DNA from 2 places in the Xenorhabdus littoralis genome. Region 2 is predicted to be linked to the other one. Evidence: predicted binding sites of a transcription regulator. Region 2 holds the regulator's gene; the other holds the start of a gene.

Region 1 (10,015 bases), on a different contig from region 2:
ATATGATGTTGCGGGTTTCCTGTACTATCAGGTTATTGGCAGAGGAAAATTCTTCAAGCAGCTTGGATGTGGCAGGTTCAGGGGCACCGTTGCTACAGGAAATTTTGGTAAGCCCTGATAGTAATTCATTGAACTTTTTTGTGTACTCCGTATTAGCCAGCATCACCATCTGATTACCGAGCATGTTCGAATACTGCCGATATTGGCGCTGATAGAGTTTTTCCAGTCTGGCATCCCCTAATACACAATATTGACGATAACTGCGCTCCATCTCAAGGGCAGCGCCAATCATCGCTTCGCTGCGCCGGGCATCCGCCAGCGTCGAACGATTGATTTCAGCTGCCTGAGTACTGAGCTGATCAAGACTTTGATAAGCCTGATAAGCCAGCACTAAAAGCGGCAATAACACCAGCCAGAAAGCCATTAACACCAATTGGCGCAATGAGCGGGGAAATAAACGCCATTTTTTCAAAAAAATCATCTCATAACCTGCATTTACATTGATACTAACCGATATCAGGCAGAGAAAAAATTTGCCGGACAGCGAATGCTAAAGTTACTTTTTCTGTTTTTGTTTCTGCAACTCTTGTTTCTGGAATTCTTATTTCTGAAACTAATGGAGATATTGGATTATTGAAAGCTATGCGGATGCATACATAAACACGATGGACAGGATATACCTGTAATAATGACGGCGGGATAGTCGCTTTTTACTATCCCGCCAGTGAGGATCCTAATGCTACACAATGAGCATTTAGGTGGTGCCTCACTCCACGTGTCGCCCTTTGTTGGATAAGGCCCGAAAGCGAGTATCACTAAGTTGGACGGTAGGCACCTTACTTCGGCATCATTCTGGGCTTATGTGGCATGTTTCCACCTAATTGCGGGCCGACATAAAAAGTTGAATGAGCAACTGCCCTGTATTATGCACATTACATGCCAATTTGTAAAATTATTTTTAATTAATTGATTTTAAATAAAATTTATAAAAATTCATATTCATTTATTTTTTTAACCCCTATTTCTTAATGCCTGACATGTGTTTTTGTCGCCAATTAATGACACTTAGCCATGCTAAAATATTTTTATATTAATATCATGCAATTAAATGTCTCCTATTTGAGACATTGCAATAGGCCATTGTCGCGATATGGAGACACTCCTAATGTAATTCATCAATAACATCACATCAGCGACAAAATACCTTCCATTTTCTTTTTTGGTATGCGGATTTAATTCCAGACATGCTGAGCTTATGTTGTGAACACATCTATGTTGAACACACCTATGTTATGAACACATCTATGCTATGAACACATTGCGGCAGCAGGATGGAGTGTCATAGATTCGTTAGCACACTATTTAGCACACAATTTAGCACACAATTTAGCACACAATCGTGCAATGAACTTACCGTGAGCTGAAGTTCTTGCTGGCGATTTCGCCAATCTTCTTCACCTCCTCTCAAATAGGTTTCCCGCACATCAGCTAAAACTGCGACCTGTATAGCTGGAAGGCGGGCTGCTGCCCAATCGGCAGCAATATCCTTAGAGACAAACTCCCCAGTCACTAATGTCCGCCACATACGCGCCAGCGTTAGCAGAACATTGCGCTCATCTCCCTGTAGCGTCTCAATTAAATCCGGCAGAACATCTTTAATCGCCCGGCGAATGTCCGAACTTGGAATAACAGGCAGAAGAGCACTTGCATTCGGGCCGACCAGCGGTATCGCTTCCTGCCTTGATTGAGCCAACACCAAGGTAAGTTCCGGATCACAAACAGGCTTGGGAATTTCTCCTGCTTCATATCCATGACGCAGCCACTCGCCATAAATGAATTCGCTTCGGGCAGGATAAAGCGATGCAGCGAGATCGGCGCGCAAGAAAACGATCAGTTCAACAGGGCGACGCCCATCAGGATCAGAAGGATAGCGACCCGATATCATCATTAAATCGGCAGCAAGACATTCCCGAATCTCAGATGTTATCGGCCGATCGATGACCACGAGCAAATCTACGTCACTGTGGGGACGAAGACCACCAGCTACAGCCGAACCATGAAGATAGACAGCAACCAGCGATTCCGCTAATCGCTTCTGGACAATCAACAACGCTTTATCAGCTTCAGGAGGAATAGTCATTAAACAGTTCACCTTTAGATTTTTCTGGGGTTTTACCCAAGACCAATCAGCCCCAATACACGTGAAAGATAGAGAATCAGTGTTGGGATAAGAATATCTATTAAAAATCAAATTAGTAAACAAAAGCCCTGATAAATTCTCAGGGCTTTTTTAAATAAGAATGAAGCGATAAGTTGAATTAACCTAACTGTTTACGCGCATTGCGGAAAATACGCATCCACGGGCCATCTTCACCCCATTCTTCAGGGTGCCAAGAATTGCTGACAGTGCGGAATACCCTTTCAGGATGGGGCATCATCGCCGTTACTCGTCCATCAAGACTGGTAATTGCTGTAATGCCGTTCACAGATCCATTCGGGTTTGCGGGATAATTTTCTGTCACCGCACCGTAGTTATCTACAAAGCGCAATGCTATTTGCTGATGTTTTTTAAGCTCAATCAAACTCAGGTTATTTCTGAACTCCACCTGACCTTCACCGTGGGCTACGGCAATCGGTAAGCGGGAACCCGCCATATCTCTCAGGAAGATAGAAGGGCTTTCAGCCACTTCCACTAAGCTAAAACGAGCTTCGTAACGCTCCGAACGGTTACGGACAAAACGCGGCCAATACTCAGTACCCGGAATCAACTCGTGCAAGTTAGATATCATCTGGCATCCGTTACATACACCAAGCGATAACGTATCCGGTCTTGCAAAAAAGTTGGCAAAATCATCACGTACCCGAGAGTTGAACAGGATGGATTTTGCCCAGCCTTCCCCCGCCCCGAGTACATCACCATATGAGAATCCACCACAAGCCACTAATGTCTGGAATTGATCCAGCGTGACCCGACCACTCATTAAGTCACTCATGTGAACATCTATGGCCTCAAAACCAGCGCGGTGGAATGCTGCCGCCATCTCAACATGAGAGTTAACGCCTTGTTCACGGAGTACGGCAACGCGCGGACGTGCCTGTGTTGAAATATAACAAGCAGCAATATCTTCAGCAGGATCAAAGGATAACTTCACATTCAGGCCCGGATCATTCACATCCTGCTTCGCCAGATGTTCTTGATCAGCGCATTCGGGGTTATCACGCAGGCGTTGCATCTGCCACGTTGTTTCTGCCCACCATGAACGCAATGTGCTGCGATTTTGACGGTAAACTTCCATATTATCACTGGAAATAACGAAGTTATCGCCTGCCTCAGCTTTACCTAAATAGTGAACACATCCACTCAGACCATAATTTGCCAGTAACGTTTCAACCCGTTTCCGCTCAGTTGCGCGAATTTGGATCACCGCACCCAATTCTTCACTAAATAATGCAGCCAAAATATCTTCATCAAACGCACTGATATCAACATTCAGTCCGCAATGACCGGCAAAAGCCATTTCAGCCAGTGTTACCAACAAACCACCATCAGAACGGTCATGATAAGCCAACAATTTTTGTTCTGAAATCAGTTGCTGAATCGCATTAAAGAAACCGGCAAGTTGCTCAACGCTGCGAATATCTGCGGTCTTATCGCCAAGCTGACGATAAACTTGCGCCAACGCACTTCCCCCCAGAGCATTCTGGCCTTGTCCCAAATCAATTAGCAGCAGCGCGTTGTCATCTTCCGTAGATAATTCTGGCGTCACAGTGCAACGCACATCTTCAACCCGGGAAAAGGCACTGATAACCAATGAAAGCGGTGAAGTCATTTCGCGTTCTTCCCCGTCTTGCTTCCAACGGGTCTTCATTGACATCGAGTCTTTACCGACCGGAATAGTCAATCCGAGTGCCGGACACAACTCCTCACCAATCGCCTTAACCGCTGCATACAGACCCGCATCTTCACCAACATGACCCGATGCTGACATCCAGTTAGCCGATAACTTCACTCGTTTCAGATCCTGCACATAAGCAGAAGCAATATTGGTCAGCGCTTCCCCAACGGCCATACGTGCCGATGCCTCAAAATCCAGCAATGCAATTGGAGCTCGCTCTCCCATTGACATAGCTTCACCATAATAGCTGTCCAGACTGGCGGTAGTGACTGCACAGTCCGCTACCGGAATTTGCCACGGGCCAACCATTTGATCACGCGCTACCATGCCGGTTATTGAACGATCGCCTATCGTAATCAGGAATGTTTTCTCCGCCACAGCAGGTAAATGCAGGATGCGTTTTACGGCTTCTGCGAGATCAATACCTTTGCGATCTAAATTTTGTCCCTGTGCTTTCATGACCTGAACGTTTTTTAACATCTTCGGTGTATTACCGAGCAAAACATCCAGAGGCATATCGATGGGTTGGTTATCGAAGTGGTTGTCATTCAGCAACAAATGCCGCTCTTCTGTTGCTTCACCAATCACAGCATAAGGAGCGCGTTCACGACGGCACATGTTCTCAAATAAGGCAAGCTGCTCTGGCGCCACAGCCAAAACATAACGCTCCTGAGATTCATTGCACCATACCTGCAATGGACTCATTCCCGGTTCGTCATTAAGAATGTTACGCAGCTCAAACCGGCCCCCCCGACCGCCATCGTTAACTAACTCAGGCATCGCATTTGACAAACCACCAGCGCCTACGTCATGGATGAATATAATTGGATTTTTTTCGCCCAATTGCCAGCAGCTATCGATAACTTCCTGACAGCGGCGTTCCATCTCTGCATTATCACGTTGTACGGAGGCAAAATCCAAGTCAGCATCAGATTGCCCTGACGCCATTGAAGATGCCGCTCCTCCCCCTAAGCCAATATTCATGCTCGGCCCACCCAGCACAATTAATTTAGCGCCAACCGGAATATCACCTTTCTGAATATGCTCTTCACAAATATTGCCTATTCCCCCAGCCAGCATGATGGGTTTGTGATAACCACGCAGCTCTGTTCCGTTATGGGAGTACACTTTTTCTTCATAAGTCCGGAAGTATCCCAGCAACGCCGGACGACCAAATTCATTGTTGAATGCGGCTCCGCCTAATGGGCCTTCCAACATAATATCCAATGCGCTGACAATTCTTTCAGGCTTGCCGAAATCTTCTTCCCACGGTTGCTCAAATCCGGGAATTCTCAAGTTTGATACTGAAAAGCCGCCTAATCCCGCTTTAGGTTTGGCTCCACGACCTGTAGCTCCCTCATCACGGATTTCACCGCCTGAACCTGTCGCAGCACCGGGCCAAGGAGAAATGGCAGTTGGATGGTTATGAGTTTCGACTTTCATCAAGATATGGGCGAATTCTTGGTGGTAATCATAAACGCCACTGGCAGGATCCGGGAAAAAGCGCCCGACATGAGAGCCTTCCATCACAGCAGCGTTGTCTTTATAGGCAGAGAACACATGATCCGGCGTCTGTTCAAAAGTATTTTTGATCATTTTGAACAATGACTTAGTCTGAGCCTGACCATCAATAACCCAATCTGCATTGAAAATCTTATGGCGGCAATGTTCAGAGTTTGCCTGCGCAAACATATAAAGTTCAACATCCGTCGGGTTGCGTTCCAACGCTTGGAAAGATCTCAGCAGATAATCAATTTCATCTGCGGCCAGAGCCAGCCCCAGCTCAATATTTGCGGCTTCCAGAGCTGTGCGCCCTGATTGTAAAATATCAATTTGTTTCAATGGTACAGGTTGCTGATGAACAAACAGGGCTTCAGCCTGTTCAAACCGTGTGAACACACTTTCCATCATGCGATCATGCAATAACGCCGATAACTTTTGCCACTGCTCATCATTCATTTCAACATGCTGAATGTAATAAGCAATTCCCCTTTCTAAACGGGCTATCTGGTTCAAGCCACAATTATGGACAATTTCTGTCGCTTTCGATGACCAAGGAGATATCGTGCCCGGACGAGGTGTAACTAACAATAGTTGACCTTTAGGTTCATGTTCATCTAGAGAAGGGCCATACTTTAAGAGTCGATGTAATTTTTCCCTCTCATCTCTCGATATTGGAGCATTAACATCTGCAAAATGCACAAATTCTGCATAAATTTCCGTAACAGGAAGACACTGATCTTGACACTGGGAAAGGAGCTTAGTAATACGAAACGCTGATAAAGCGGGCGAGCCACGCAGAATTTCCATAATAGTAGATTCTCTCATCTTAGAAGCAAAGCCTGACTGATGCCTCAGGGGAAACTTTGGCTATTATAGAGGAATGTTTATCGCGACGAAACCGTTTGCGTATCCATTTATCAACCAAGTAATACACTCTGTTGGATTCCTCAATTTATCTAATAAGGTTGCGTATCCTCATTTTGTTACGCAAAATTCTCGATTACTGGAAATTTAACCATGCTATTATCTTGTATTTCATACGGAGCCTAACAGCACTGGTGAGAGATAACTATTTGAGTAATATAAAGATAAATTATTTTGTCATCGTTATTATCGCGCTCCTCTCCGCTGCCATCATTGGTCTCAATATCAATTGGCCTAATAAGCAGCAGGAGCAGATAAACAAAATTCTGGCACGGGGAGAACTGAGGGTTAGTACCATCAGTTCTCCCCTGATCTCTATTAATAACAAAAACGAACCGACAGGATTCGACTATGAACTAGCCAAACGGTTTGCTGATTATCTCGGTGTTAAACTTATTATTAAGTTTCGAACCAATATCAATCAGCTTTTTGACGACCTGGAAAACGATAAAGCCGATTTTTTGGCCGCCGGGCTGATTTATAATAAAGAAAGGCTGGATCAAACACGCACAGGCCCTGGCTACTACTCAGTCTCCCAACAACTGGTTTATCGCAAAGGGACGACACGTCCGCGCTCGTTTGGTGACGTAAATGGCAAACTTATCGTCACGGCTGGCTCTGCCCACGTCAGCGAACTGAAAAAATGGAAAGAAAAATCTTATCCTGACTTAACTTGGGAAGAAACTTCACACGGAAATACACAGCAATTACTCGAACAAGTGTCCGAGGGAAAAATCGACTATACCATCAGTGATTCCATCAGCCTGGCCTTGCAACAACGTATTCATCCTAATTTAGCAATTGCATTTGATGTTAGCGAAGATCGCCCCCTGACTTGGTATCTGAAGCGCAATGACGATTATAGCCTCTACTCTGCCATGCTCGATTTTTTCAGCATGTTGACTGAAAACGGCATCATTTCACGGCTGCAAGAAAAATATTTCAGTCATGTGGGTTCATTCGACTATTTCGATACCATTTCATTTATTCGTGCCATCAATAACCTCTTACCCACATATCAGCCAATTTTTGAAAAATATGCAGGTTCACTTGACTGGCAATTAGTCGCATCCATTGCATGGCAAGAATCACATTGGGACCCTCAGGCAACATCTCCCACTGGCGTTCGTGGTTTAATGATGCTTACTCGTCCGACAGCAGAATGGGCAGGAGTTCATGACCGATTAGATCCGGAAGAAAGCGTCAAAGGAGGCATGGCTTATCTGCACTACCTGATGGGTCGTTTACCAAAAACCATTCCTGAGGATGAACATATCTGGTTTGCCCTCGCAGCTTATAATATGGGTTATGGACATGTTCTTGATGCACGTAAATTGACTGCCGCTCAAAAAGGCAATCCCGATAGTTGGTTGGATGTTAAAACCCGCCTCCCCTTGCTAAGCAAGAAAAAGTACTACACCAACACCACTTATGGTTACGCACGCGGTTACGAGGCTTACCGCTATGTTGAAAATATCCGGCGTTACTATCTGAGTTTAGAAGGGTATCTTCAGGCAAAAGCTAACCGCGAAAAAACAGAAGAAAATAAAGCTTCTGTGGAGATGTCCACAGTCAGTATCTCTCAAGTAGAAAGTGGTGAAACTGACAGTGATAAAGTGGACAGTAGTAAAGTGGACAATGCCAAAGATGGCAATAATGATAAAGCTGAATCCAATGAAGAAAAAACGCCGGGCGAAAAAACACCGGCGTGATCCTGAACTAATACATATTAGCTCAGACTATGGCATTTCCTGCTGTTGAGCTTTCAACTTCTTCAATGCCTTATGCTGCTCCCTGCGTTGTTTAAAAAAGGAACTCAACATAGCGGAGCACTCTTCTGCCAACACACCACCCGTAATTTCAATTTGATGATTCATTCCGGGATGACGCAATATATCAATTAATGAACCCGCTGCGCCTGTTTTCATATCGCTTGCACCATAGACCAGACGCTGTATCCGACTGTGTATCATCGCTCCTGCGCACATTACACAGGGTTCCAAAGTGACATACAGTGTTGTATTCAACAGACGGTAGTTCTGCAATTGGCTGCCTCCCTGCCGCAGTGCAATAATTTCTGCGTGAGCAGTAGGATCGTGGTCGGTAATTGGGAGGTTAAACCCTTCAGCAATAACGCTATTATTGGCAACCAACACAGCACCAACAGGGATCTCACCTTTTGCTTGTGCTTGCACAGCCAATTCCATTGCCCGACGCATCCAATATTCATCACTATAGACTTCGGTTACTGTATCTATTTCTGTCACTGCATGTTCTCTTGCTTATGAAAATCCTGCTTATTATAACGGGCCATCATTATTATTGTTGATTCATCTCAATTGGCTGGTTCAGCCTGAATTTCATCAAGAAAGACATCAAGAAACTGTTTCATACGCTCTGCCCTTTCACTGGCCATCTGCCTGCCCGATGCGGTCTGAAATCCGGACTCTATTTTAAATAACTTGGTATAGAAATGATCAACAGTATATGCCTTATCATTATATTCACGCTGTTTTGCCAGAGGATCATGAAAATCATACAACGAAGATCCCATGCGGCCAGCAGTATAAAAACAGCGACTAATGCCAATCATGCCGATGGAATCCAGCCGATCAGAATCTTGCACAATCTTGGCTTCCAATGTGTTGGGCGTTAATTCCGCAGAGAAACTATGTGCTTCAATGGCATGACAGACAGCGATAATATCTGCCTCATTCCATTTTAAATCTTTCAATATCAGAGCCGCTTTTTCTGCCGCCATACGAGAAGCGAGATGACGGTTTGGGGCGTTTTTTTCAACACTCACACAATCATGCAACAACACGGCGGTGAACACGATCCGCAAGTTACCCGATTCCGCCCCACAAATTTTTTGCGCGTTTTTCCACACCCGATAGAGATGAGCAATATCATGGGCACCATCATCACTTTCTATTGCTATAGGTAACAACTGTTGAGCTAAACTTTCAAACGGTGAAAAAGATAACATAGCCAAAGTCTCTCCAATGAATGAAAAAATCATCTTAATAAAAAAGGGGAAAAATTTTTCAGCTTTCAAGGAGAAACGACTGAATTCCCGACGATCAATATCCGCTACTCGATTGCTGCCGCCATAAATGTGCGCCTACCAATGCTTTCCACGGAGAAAATTCTGCCAGCCATTTCTCTGCCTGCTCAGCATTTACTTTATCTTCCTGCCTGAGCAAATATTGGAGATTACGCCTGACGGCAACATCACCATGTAATGAACCATTCAGATAGTTGAACCCCCGCAACAAGGCATAATTAACTGTCCACATACCAATGCCTTTGATTGCGAGTAACTTCTCAGTAAGTAATCTCACTTCGTTTTCTTCTTCTGAAATAGTTAGCGCTAACATGCCTGAATCGATGAGTTGGCTCACATGCAGTAACGCGTTAGCCTTACCAACAGAAAAACCACACTGGCGCAAATCATGCTGCGAGCACTGAATGACCTGCTTATAAGTTGGATGACACAGTAACCCAGAAGAATGCTGAATACCGATGGCCTGAATAAAACGCCTTCGAATAGAGATTGCTGCACTTAAACTAATTTGTTGACCGATGATCGCCCAGCTCAGAGCTTCAAAAGGTGTGGCAGACTGGTAAATGCGTAAACCCGTTTGCCGGGTAATCAATTCCCCAATGACGGGATGATTTTGATATATAGA
Region 2 (10,015 bases):
ACGACTATGGAAATATTTGACTACTTCAGTTGGAGATAATTTTTCAGCCTTACCGAGAAAATTGACCTGCCGCTCGAGTTGATACCATGGGAAATGAAGGCTGATCCGGTTATTCTGAGCCAAGTGTTTCGCCTTTCTACTGCCAAGGTTGGTATAAAAAATCAGGCTGCGAGCGTCAAAATGTTTTAATAGCACAATACGCTGGTAAGGCTGACCATGTTCGTCTACCGTAGCAATACACATTGCGGTTGGATCGCTGAGTTTGGCTTCACAAGCCTGTTTAAACCAATGCTCAAAAAGTTCAATCGGTTCTTTCGTAAGATCTTTGCGCCTTAATCCGCCACGTATATATTCGCGGCGTAGTTCTGCAATAGCTGTTTCATTATGTTCTGACATTTCTAACTCTCGATTTTTTTAATGAGTATTAGCATATCATTGTTATCGGCCAGGTCACTATTAGCGGCTATATCCTTCATCTTTTAATTTGCTGCTTTGTCGGCGGCAACCCGAAATCCATTGGATACAAATGATGATTATATAACTACATCTAATTTCATCTAACTACAGGATAAATCGCCCCTAAGATCGTTTCTCTGTCCGCGCCTGTGACTGATGGCAAATTACCAGATAGTCCAGACATGGTTCTGAATGCCAACCAAGCAAATGCCAGTGCTTCCATATCATCACCACTTAATCCGTATTTGTCTGTTGTAGCAACTTCAGTGCCCGGTAATAAGGTAGATAGACGACTCATCACAAGTGGGTTTCGTGCTCCACCACCACAGACCAGAAGGCGATCACACCCACCACTCAACATGACTTGATTAACAATACTTACAGAAGTTAATTCAACCAACGTTGCCTGAACATCCACTGGTGCAAGATCAGAAAAATCAGCCAACTGTTTTTCCAGCCATGCCATATTAAAATATTCACGTCCGGTACTTTTTGGTGCAGTTCGTGCGAAATAAGGATCAGAAAGCATTTTTTGAAGTAAAGATTGATTGACCGTTCCTTCACTGGCCCACAATGCGTCTTTGTCATAAGGCAGTTGCTGATGGCGCCACGTCCAGGCATCCATCAGCATGTTACCAGGCCCGGTATCATATCCCTTAACAGCCGAATCAGGCAAAAGGGCGGAGATATTTGCTATACCACCAATATTCAGAATAATACGCCTTTCCGTTGGCTCTCCCAGTACAGCCATATGGAATGCAGGAACCAAAGGTGCTCCCTGACCACCATACGCCATATCACGTCGTCTGAAATCACCTACTGTTGTAATATCGGTAAGTGCTGCAACACGGTTATTGTCACCAATTTGCATGGTAAAAGGTTTTTCACCGTCGGGTTCGTGCCATACAGTCTGCCCATGACACCCGATTGCCGTAATATCACTTGCGGTCAGCCCTGCTTTATCCATTAATCCTTGTACTGCTTCCGCAAAAAGAGTACCGAGTTCGTAATCAAATCTTCCCACCATTGATAATGTCGTCTGTTGGCCCTGACAGATGGAAAGCAATTTTTGTTTAAGTTCCTGCGGAAAAGGATGGTTATAACTTACTTGCTGAACAACAGCTTTATCACTAATTTCCGCCAAAATAACATCAACTCCATCCATACTGGTACCAGACATCACACCAATATAACGCCCTGACTTCATAAATATTCCCCTATTTAAAGAATGGATTACATTTAGCGATTGGATTACATTTGATCTTGAACAAACTATAAAGCACATCTATTTGGACTATATATGTTTAATGATCATTATCAGAGATAAAATCTGAGTTTTGGAAAGCCCTTCACAAAACATGCTAAGCTTTTGGTTAGGGATTATTCCTTTCTGGTCCATTGTCATCAATTATTATATATGTTGATATGTGTCATTAGTGGCTGGCAAATTTATTGGCTCTACTGCTAAGATTAATAGCTCTGCTGCTAACAACAATAGTAGCTTAATGCTTGGTTATCGGTTTATTATCAAGCGCCCCTATCGGGCATTAAAATTAGGAGTGACTATGTTCAAACGTTTCCTGGTTGGTGCAGTTGTAGTAACCACATTATCTGGTTGTGCAGACATGGGAGCGCTTTCTAGTGATACTTATTCTATTGGTCAAGCCAAGCAAGCTCAGGCTGTGACTTATGGCACTATCCTGTCTGTTCGTCCCGTCACTATAAAAGGTAACGAAGCTGGTGATCCCAATATGTTGGGACTCATTGGTGGAGCCGTTTTAGGGGGGCTGCTAGGTAATACGGTCGGTGGTGGTACGGGTCAACGACTTGCTACAGCCGCAGGTGCTATCGCTGGAGGAATGGCTGGTCAAGGAATCGAAGGTGCGATAGATCAAACTAAAGGTGTTGAGTTAGAAATCCGTACGGACAGTGGAAAAAATATAATCGTCGTACAAAAATTGGATCGCGTCGGGTTTAGCAGAGGCCAGCGCGTCAAGATCGCCGATAGCGGAAATTCGCTGACTGTATCACCACTCTGAAATGCTTAAATAACACAAGAATAAAAAAATCGCGGTTTACCAGTATCTGGACCGCGATTTTCTTGTTATCAATTAATTTTTATATTACCTGTTTATGTAATTGGTTAATGTTTTTTTCGATTTTTTTTATTACAGAAGCAAGTAGAATTAACTCATCATGAGTAATTCCCTCAAGTATCTCTTTCCTTGTCGAACCAATAACACTATCCACTTCTCTGATAAAAGTTTCCGACTCTCCGGTTAATTTAATTCTTTTTGCACGCCGGTCATTGACACATGTGTGACGTGTAATCAGTTTCTTTTCTTCTAATTGATCCAGAGTTCTCACCAAAGATGGTTGCTCAATACCAATAGCTTTCGCAAGCTGTATCTGCGACTGCTCTGGTGGCAGCTGACTAATATTGTATAGAGTAACCCAATGCGTCTGTGTTAATTTCAACGGTTTTAAACGATGATCAATTAAAGCGCGCCAAACACGGACTAAACGTGCAAGGTCTGATCCCAATGTCAATTCCAATTACCCCTCCTTATAATTAGAGACTCATATAACATCAATGAATTATCCAATCAGTTTATTCATATGAATAATGGACAAGCACTCTATATTATGCTTGCATTAACAGAGTCAGAAATTTCGCAATAAACTAATTAGTGTCACGTTGGCTTGTTATTCAAAGTTGACATCTTCGTCACCCTAAAGGGCGAAGTTTTACAGCGCATCGAATAAAATCGCGCATTAATCCACCAACGGTATAAACTGTATAAAATAATACCTCGATTAAACTATTATACTTTTAAATATCAACAAAAAAAACACAAACCTTCAAAAATATATACATTTCCACTCGGTTAAAGTTCTATAAGAATAACCGCCATCCAAATACTAATCTATATATTTTTACATTAATATCATTTTTCTCTTACAGATAGAGTCAATGATAGATCAAACAATATAAAAAACAATAAGATAACAAATTAGCTCTTTTATTGCTCAATAAATAATTATTTGATAAGAAATTTTTACTGAAATGGTTGAATCAGCCAATAAGACAGGATATTTAATTCGACTTATGTCAAATAAATACAACATAATATATGTAATATATCATTTATTAATGGAAATATTTTTTGTTTTTAAGGTAATCCTAAACCATTACTCATATAAGTGTTATTTTTTGATCAATTCAGAATAAAATTAAAATAATTCGGGCTGATCTGATATATTATTTCCAGAACCTTCTTTTGATTTTAATAATCTTAGATATCTATTGCGACATAACCTAAATATCTTCCTTTTTTCACTATCCGATAATTTTATCCACATAAATCGTTCTTCCCTGCTCCGATAACACCCTCGGCAAAAACCACGGGAATCAGATTCACAAATCCCTCGACAAGGGTTTGGAATAGCAAAAAATTCTAATTGTTCAGCCATCTAATCCTCCTGCCCTCAGATTTATCAAACTCTTCCTCATGAGGAAGCTTTCTTATCCAGTAGTATAAGCTTCAGATATATTAATTAAAAATTAAATAATAACCATTTGAAACAAAATAGATGAAAGGACAAATTGAATTATTTTATCTATACAAGTTATAGTTAAAGGCATTGGCAGTCAGAGCCTGTCCCAGTAGGCGTTTATTGTTGCAGGCAGTTTGAATAGCTTAATGAGATGGGTTCTTAATGAGCAAAGTTCGCGATAAGGCACTGTTTTTACTCCGCGACGAGACTATTTTAATAAGACTATAAAATTCAAGAGGTAATTATGCGTTTACTCCATACTATGATCCGTGTTGGCAACATGCAACGCTCAATTGATTTCTATACTCAAGTGATGGGTATGCGTTTACTTCGCACCAGTGAAAACCCGGAGTATAAATATTCTCTGGCTTTTGTTGGTTATAGCGATGAAAGTCAGGGTGCAGTTATTGAACTGACCTACAATTGGGATGTTGAAAACTACGAAATGGGAACCGCATTTGGGCATATTGCCTTAGGTGTCGATGATGTCGCTGCAACCTGTGAACGCATCAAGCTCGCGGGAGGTAAAGTTACTCGTGAAGCCGGACCAGTCAAAGGTGGAACAACTGTTATTGCATTTGTTGAAGATCCAGATGGTTATAAGATTGAACTCATTGAAAACACAAGTGCCAGCAGTGCATTAGGAAATTAATTTATTATACCCACCTATATAAATCAGTTGCAGATTTGTTGGCTGCACTCACTTCCCCAGTTACATGCTTATAAACATACAGTTAGCTATGTTTCTGGGGATTCGTTCCCTTGCCACTATGCTACAGCCTGAAATCTATTGGGTATATGTATTACTTCTGCAAGGGACTCCAATTTTTGTCATAATACTCACTATTCCAGAGTTAAAAACAGAATCCTTGAAGTTAAGAACTGAAAATCAGATGTCTAATAAAAACGATCAAAACATGTTGAGTGGACGCTTTCGCGGTTACTATCCCGTTGTCATTGATGTCGAAACCGGTGGTTTTAATGCACGTACAGATGCTTTACTTGAAATCGCGGCAATCACGTTAAAAATGGATGAAGAAGGCTGGCTGATGCCTGCTGATACATTACATTTCCATATTGACCCTTTTGAAGGAGCCAATCTTGATCCTGCCGCTCTGGCATTCACAGGAATTGATCCTACCAATCCTCTGCGGGGAGCGGTTAGTGAATACACGGCATTGCACGCTATTTTCAAAATGATCCGCAAGGGGATGAAAGACACTAACTGTAACCGAGCTATTATAGTCGCCCATAATGCCAGTTTTGATCATAATTTTGTTCTGGCGGCGGCTGAGCGTTCCGGTCTTAAACGCAATCCATTCCACCCGTTCGCCACTTTTGATACAGCGGCACTCAGCGGATTGGTTCTTGGTCAAACCATTCTTGCCAAAGCTTGTATTACTGCGGAAATTCCGTTTGATAGTAATCAGGCACATAGCGCACTTTACGATACCGACCGGACTGCCCTGCTGTTCTGTGAACTCGTCAATCGCTGGAAGCGACTCGGTGGCTGGCCATTGCCTTCTATTGCTTCTGCTGCTTCTGCTGACAACGAGTCCTGAAGTATCAAACCCCATACTTATTTGTAAGTATGGGGCTTACGGAAAACAGTCATCAATCAGGTGAATTATGTGACTTTTTCTTATTCATCAGCTCTGTACTTGTCAGCAGTCTCTTTGATCAACGCTTGTAATTCACCACGCTGATACATTTCAACCAGAATGTCACATCCTCCAACCAATTCACCATCAATCCAAAGCTGAGGAAATGTCGGCCAGTTGGCATATTTAGGTAATTCAGCCCGGATATCGGGATTTTGCAGGATATCTACATAAGCAAAACGTTCACCACAAGCAGATAAAGCCTGAACTGCCTGCGCGGAAAAACCACAATTTGGTAATTTTGGAGAGCCTTTCATGTACAGCAGGATTGGGTTTTCTTTGATCTGGCGTTCAATTTTCTCAATGATCGCCTCTGTTGTGTTACCAGCCATTGCATTAGATTGCATATTAGTCATTGTCATTTTGCTTCCTTAAAACTGTAAAAGCCATTCATCCGGATCAGAAAAGATTTATTCAGAATACCACTTTCATCCCTAACCTTTCTACTGAGAACTTTCTGCGGCAGTTTTTTTCCATGATTCGCAACAAATAATCAGTAGATATTTTTATTCTAACTATTGGTATTTATTCTGGATTAAAGTGCATTTCTACGCCATATCGCCGCTAAATAGCATCTTTTCCTCTGTAATTTATCAGAAAAGTTGTTAAGATAATTACCAAAATAGCAACATGATAATAAACTTAAATTTGCTCTGTCCATGAATTAATCTCTTACTTAGTGAATGGTTTGCAGAGCCAAAACCCGATATTAAAAAGGAGCATGCAATGTCTTTCGAATTACCAGCATTACCTTATGCCAAAGATGCCTTGGAACCACACATTTCTGCAGAAACTCTAGAATATCACTACGGAAAACATCACAACACTTACGTTGTAAACCTGAATAATCTGGTTAAAGATACTGAATTTTCCGGAAAATCCCTGGAAGAAATCATCAAAACATCTGAAGGCGGTATCTTCAATAACGCAGCACAAGTCTGGAACCATACTTTTTATTGGCACAGCCTGTCACCAAATGGTGGTGGCGAACCAACTGGAAGAGTAGCAGATGCTATCAACAGTGCTTTCGGTTCTTTTGCTGAGTTCAAACAGCAGTTTACTGACGCAGCCCTGAAGAACTTCGGTTCTGGTTGGACATGGCTGGTCAAGAAAACTGACGGCAGCCTGGCTATCGCCAATACTTCCAACGCAGCAACTCCATTGACTGGCGAAGATAAACCAGTTCTGACCGTTGACGTATGGGAACACGCGTATTACATCGATTATCGCAATGCACGTCCTCAATATCTGGAGCACTTCTGGGCTCTGGTCAACTGGGAATTCGTTGAAAAAAATCTGGCTTAATGAGATAAATTCTCGCGCCAATTTTAAATAACAAAGGGCAGGTTTTCCCATTCAGGAATGCATGAATATCGGAAATCTGCCCTTGAATCAGGCCAGTATACACTTCAATTCTTTTTCTGGATCTTGGTTAGATCAGACAAAGACTCCCCAAAAAAACAATCATTATTAATGCACTACAGGCAGTCAATAACCCCAATTTAAGATCTGTATCCATAGAACATCCTCAAGTGAAAGTTAAGCTTCAGCGATACCATAAATTTTAAGTGATTATTCATCATGATGATTAAGTATCGCACTGTGATATTTGATACATATACTTTATAGCATCGATTATTACTTTCACTTTTGCGCTAGATCAGACAAAATTCAGGGTTTATCGTTAAATTATTGCCAGTTGCCCTCCCATATATAACTATACTGGCAAACAACTAACAAAGATCTGTAAATTTAGACCATAAGGTCAGGAGTCCTTTTTATCATGGCAACGATTAAAGATGTGGCTAAACGCGCTGGTGTTTCAACCACAACCGTATCCCATGTTATCAATAAAACCCGTTTCGTCGCCGAAGATACAAAGACCGCAGTTTGGGCGGCCATTAAAGAACTGAATTATTCACCCAGCGCCGTTGCCCGTAGTTTGAAAGTTAACCATACTAAATCTATCGGATTGCTGGCGACATCAAGTGAAGCCCCTTATTTTGCTGAAATCATAGAATCTGTTGAAAATAGCTGCTACAGCAAAGGCTATACACTAATTTTATGTAATTCTCATAACGATCCCGATAAACAAAAAGCTTATCTCGCCATGTTGGCGCAAAAGCGCGTAGATGGTTTGCTGGTAATGTGTTCAGAATACCCGGAGCAACTTTTGGGGATGCTGGAAGACTACCGCAATATTCCCATGGTGGTTATGGATTGGGGAGAATCCAGAGGAGATTTTACCGATGCAATTATTGATAACGCTTTTCATGGTGGTTACCTAGCTGGTCGCTATCTTATTGAACGCGGTCATCGGGATATTGCGGCTATTCCTGGGCCATTAGCCAGAAATACCGGGGGCGGGCGTCACCAAGGTTTTCTCAAGGCGCTGAAAGAAGGCAATATTGCCATTCGGGATGAGTGGATAGTTCAGGGTGATTTTGAACCGGAATCCGGTTATCAAGCTATGTGTAAGATCCTGAACCAGAAACATCGTCCTACTGCGGTTTTTTGCGGTGGGGATGTCATGGCAATGGGTGCGATTTGTGCGGCTGATGAGCTAGGATTACGTGTTCCACAAGATATTTCTATCATTGGTTATGACAATATCCGTAATGCCCGCTACTTTACACCAGCCTTAACAACCATCCACCAGCCCAAAGAACGTTTGGGACAAATGGCCTTTTCAATGTTATTGGACAGAATAGTCAATAAACGTGAGGATGCACAGACTATTGAAGTCCACCCACGTCTCGTTGAGCGACGCTCTGTCGCAGATGGACCATTTATTGACTATCGCCGTTAATCGTTAATTTTCTTGTAACCATTCAGCATTAAGTGTTTCTCTATCTCCGAGATAATCAAGCAACCAACTTAATGCTGGAGAATGGCTTTTTTGTGACCAAGCCAAGCAACATGGACTATCAGGTAATGGTTGTTCGAGTTCGAGTGTGGTCAGTTTGCCTTTACGGATGAGTGGTAGTGCCCGGTGCTCAGGCACCATTCCCACGCACAATCCATCCATGAGGCAATTCAAACCGGCATCCCAATCGGGAACGACCAATCGCCTTTGGTTATCCACAGCCCATGTATTGCGCTTAGGTAAATTACGTGATGTATCCTCAAGACACAGACTGGGATAAGGTCGCATTTGGTCGTCATTTAATTTTTCCGCTATCCTCACCAAATCATGCTCAGGACTGGCTACACATAACCAAGGCATAAACCCCATATCCCTGAAACTATATCGTTCACCGACGGGCGAAGCACGTGTTGCGCCAATAGCCAGATCTACCCGCCCATCTACTAGCGCATCCCAGACGCCATTGAAAACTTCAGGATAGATAAACAATTCTATGTCGGGAAAATGTCGATAAAAATCCAGAATTAACCGGAGAGTCCGCTCAGGCTTTACAACTTGATCAACCGCGATACTAAATTGTCCCCGCCAGCCGTTAGCAACTTGCTGGCATAGATGTCTGGTGTGATTCATTTTTTTGATAACAGAACGAGCTTCCTTGACAAAAATAGCGCCTGCTTCAGTTAAATCCACATCACGATGACGACGTTCAAATAGCGGAACCGCTAACCATTCTTCAAGTTGTTTTACCGTATAGCTGATAGCAGAAGGTACGCGATGAAGTTCTGATGCTGCCGAACTGAAACTTCCTGTTCTGGCAACGGCATCAACGACTTCCAGAGAGTATTCAGACCACATAAATCTTCCTTTCAATTTTTTTCACAGCATGTTGCAAATATTACCGTTTCACAAGTAAAAAACATGCCATATAGAATAAGCCGATGACTTCCTTATCAATTACCACACCGATTTATTGACACAATGACAAACAATAAAAACTCAATTTCATTCATGTTTTATCTCGCCGGGCTGAGTATGCTCGGTTATTTGGCCATCGATATGTACCTACCTGCTTTTGGTGCCATGAGAGCAGAATTAGGTACATCAGAAAATGCCATTAGTGCGAGTCTCAGTATTTTTCTTGCTGGTTTTGCTTTTGCCCAACTGTTATGGGGACAATTATCTGACCACTTAGGAAGAAAACCTGTTCTTATTATCGGATTGTCTCTGTTTTCCATTAGCTGTTTAGGGATGCTCTGGATAACTGATGCCACACAGTTGCTTGTGCTGAGGTTCATTCAGGCTGTTGGTGTCTGTTCTGCTGCGGTTTCATGGCAGGCTTTGGTCGTTGATCGGTATGATGCAGAACGCGCTAAACGGGTTTTTGCGATGATTATGCCTCTGGTCGCGCTTTCCCCCGCCCTCGCACCTTTATTGGGCGCATGGTTGTTGTCACATACAGGTTGGAGAATCATCT

What was found. The regulator PurR, encoded in region 2, represses purine synthesis genes. The targets are predictions, from matches to a motif close to CANGCAAACGTTTGCNTG.
Region 1: purL (phosphoribosylformylglycinamidine synthase) is a predicted target of PurR. The motif match lies at 6,291-6,308, and genes of this name have one in related genera.

Annotation. Positions count from the first base shown of each region.
Region 1 covers NZ_VCDP01000059.1:11,011-21,025, forward strand. Annotated here, with positions in the region: gene FE394_RS14785 (sensor histidine kinase) at 1-481, opposite strand, end outside; gene FE394_RS14790 (aminoglycoside adenylyltransferase family protein) at 1,340-2,140, opposite strand; gene purL (phosphoribosylformylglycinamidine synthase) at 2,319-6,206, opposite strand; gene mltF (membrane-bound lytic murein transglycosylase MltF) at 6,473-8,035, shown strand; gene tadA (tRNA adenosine(34) deaminase TadA) at 8,063-8,590, opposite strand; gene FE394_RS14810 (HD domain-containing protein) at 8,659-9,345, opposite strand; gene FE394_RS14815 (DNA-3-methyladenine glycosylase family protein) at 9,407-10,015, opposite strand, start outside.
Region 2 covers NZ_VCDP01000067.1:51,829-61,843, forward strand. Annotated here, with positions in the region: gene pdxH (pyridoxamine 5'-phosphate oxidase) at 1-396, opposite strand, end outside; gene anmK (anhydro-N-acetylmuramic acid kinase) at 554-1,663, opposite strand; gene FE394_RS15785 (outer membrane lipoprotein) at 2,022-2,495, shown strand; gene slyA (transcriptional regulator SlyA) at 2,575-3,012, opposite strand; gene FE394_RS15795 (DUF1289 domain-containing protein) at 3,691-3,930, opposite strand; gene gloA (lactoylglutathione lyase) at 4,259-4,666, shown strand; gene rnt (ribonuclease T) at 4,908-5,576, shown strand; gene FE394_RS15810 (Grx4 family monothiol glutaredoxin) at 5,657-6,007, opposite strand; gene sodB (superoxide dismutase [Fe]) at 6,402-6,980, shown strand; gene purR (HTH-type transcriptional repressor PurR) at 7,459-8,484, shown strand; gene punR (DNA-binding transcriptional activator PunR) at 8,488-9,396, opposite strand; gene punC (purine nucleoside transporter PunC) at 9,520-10,015, shown strand, end outside.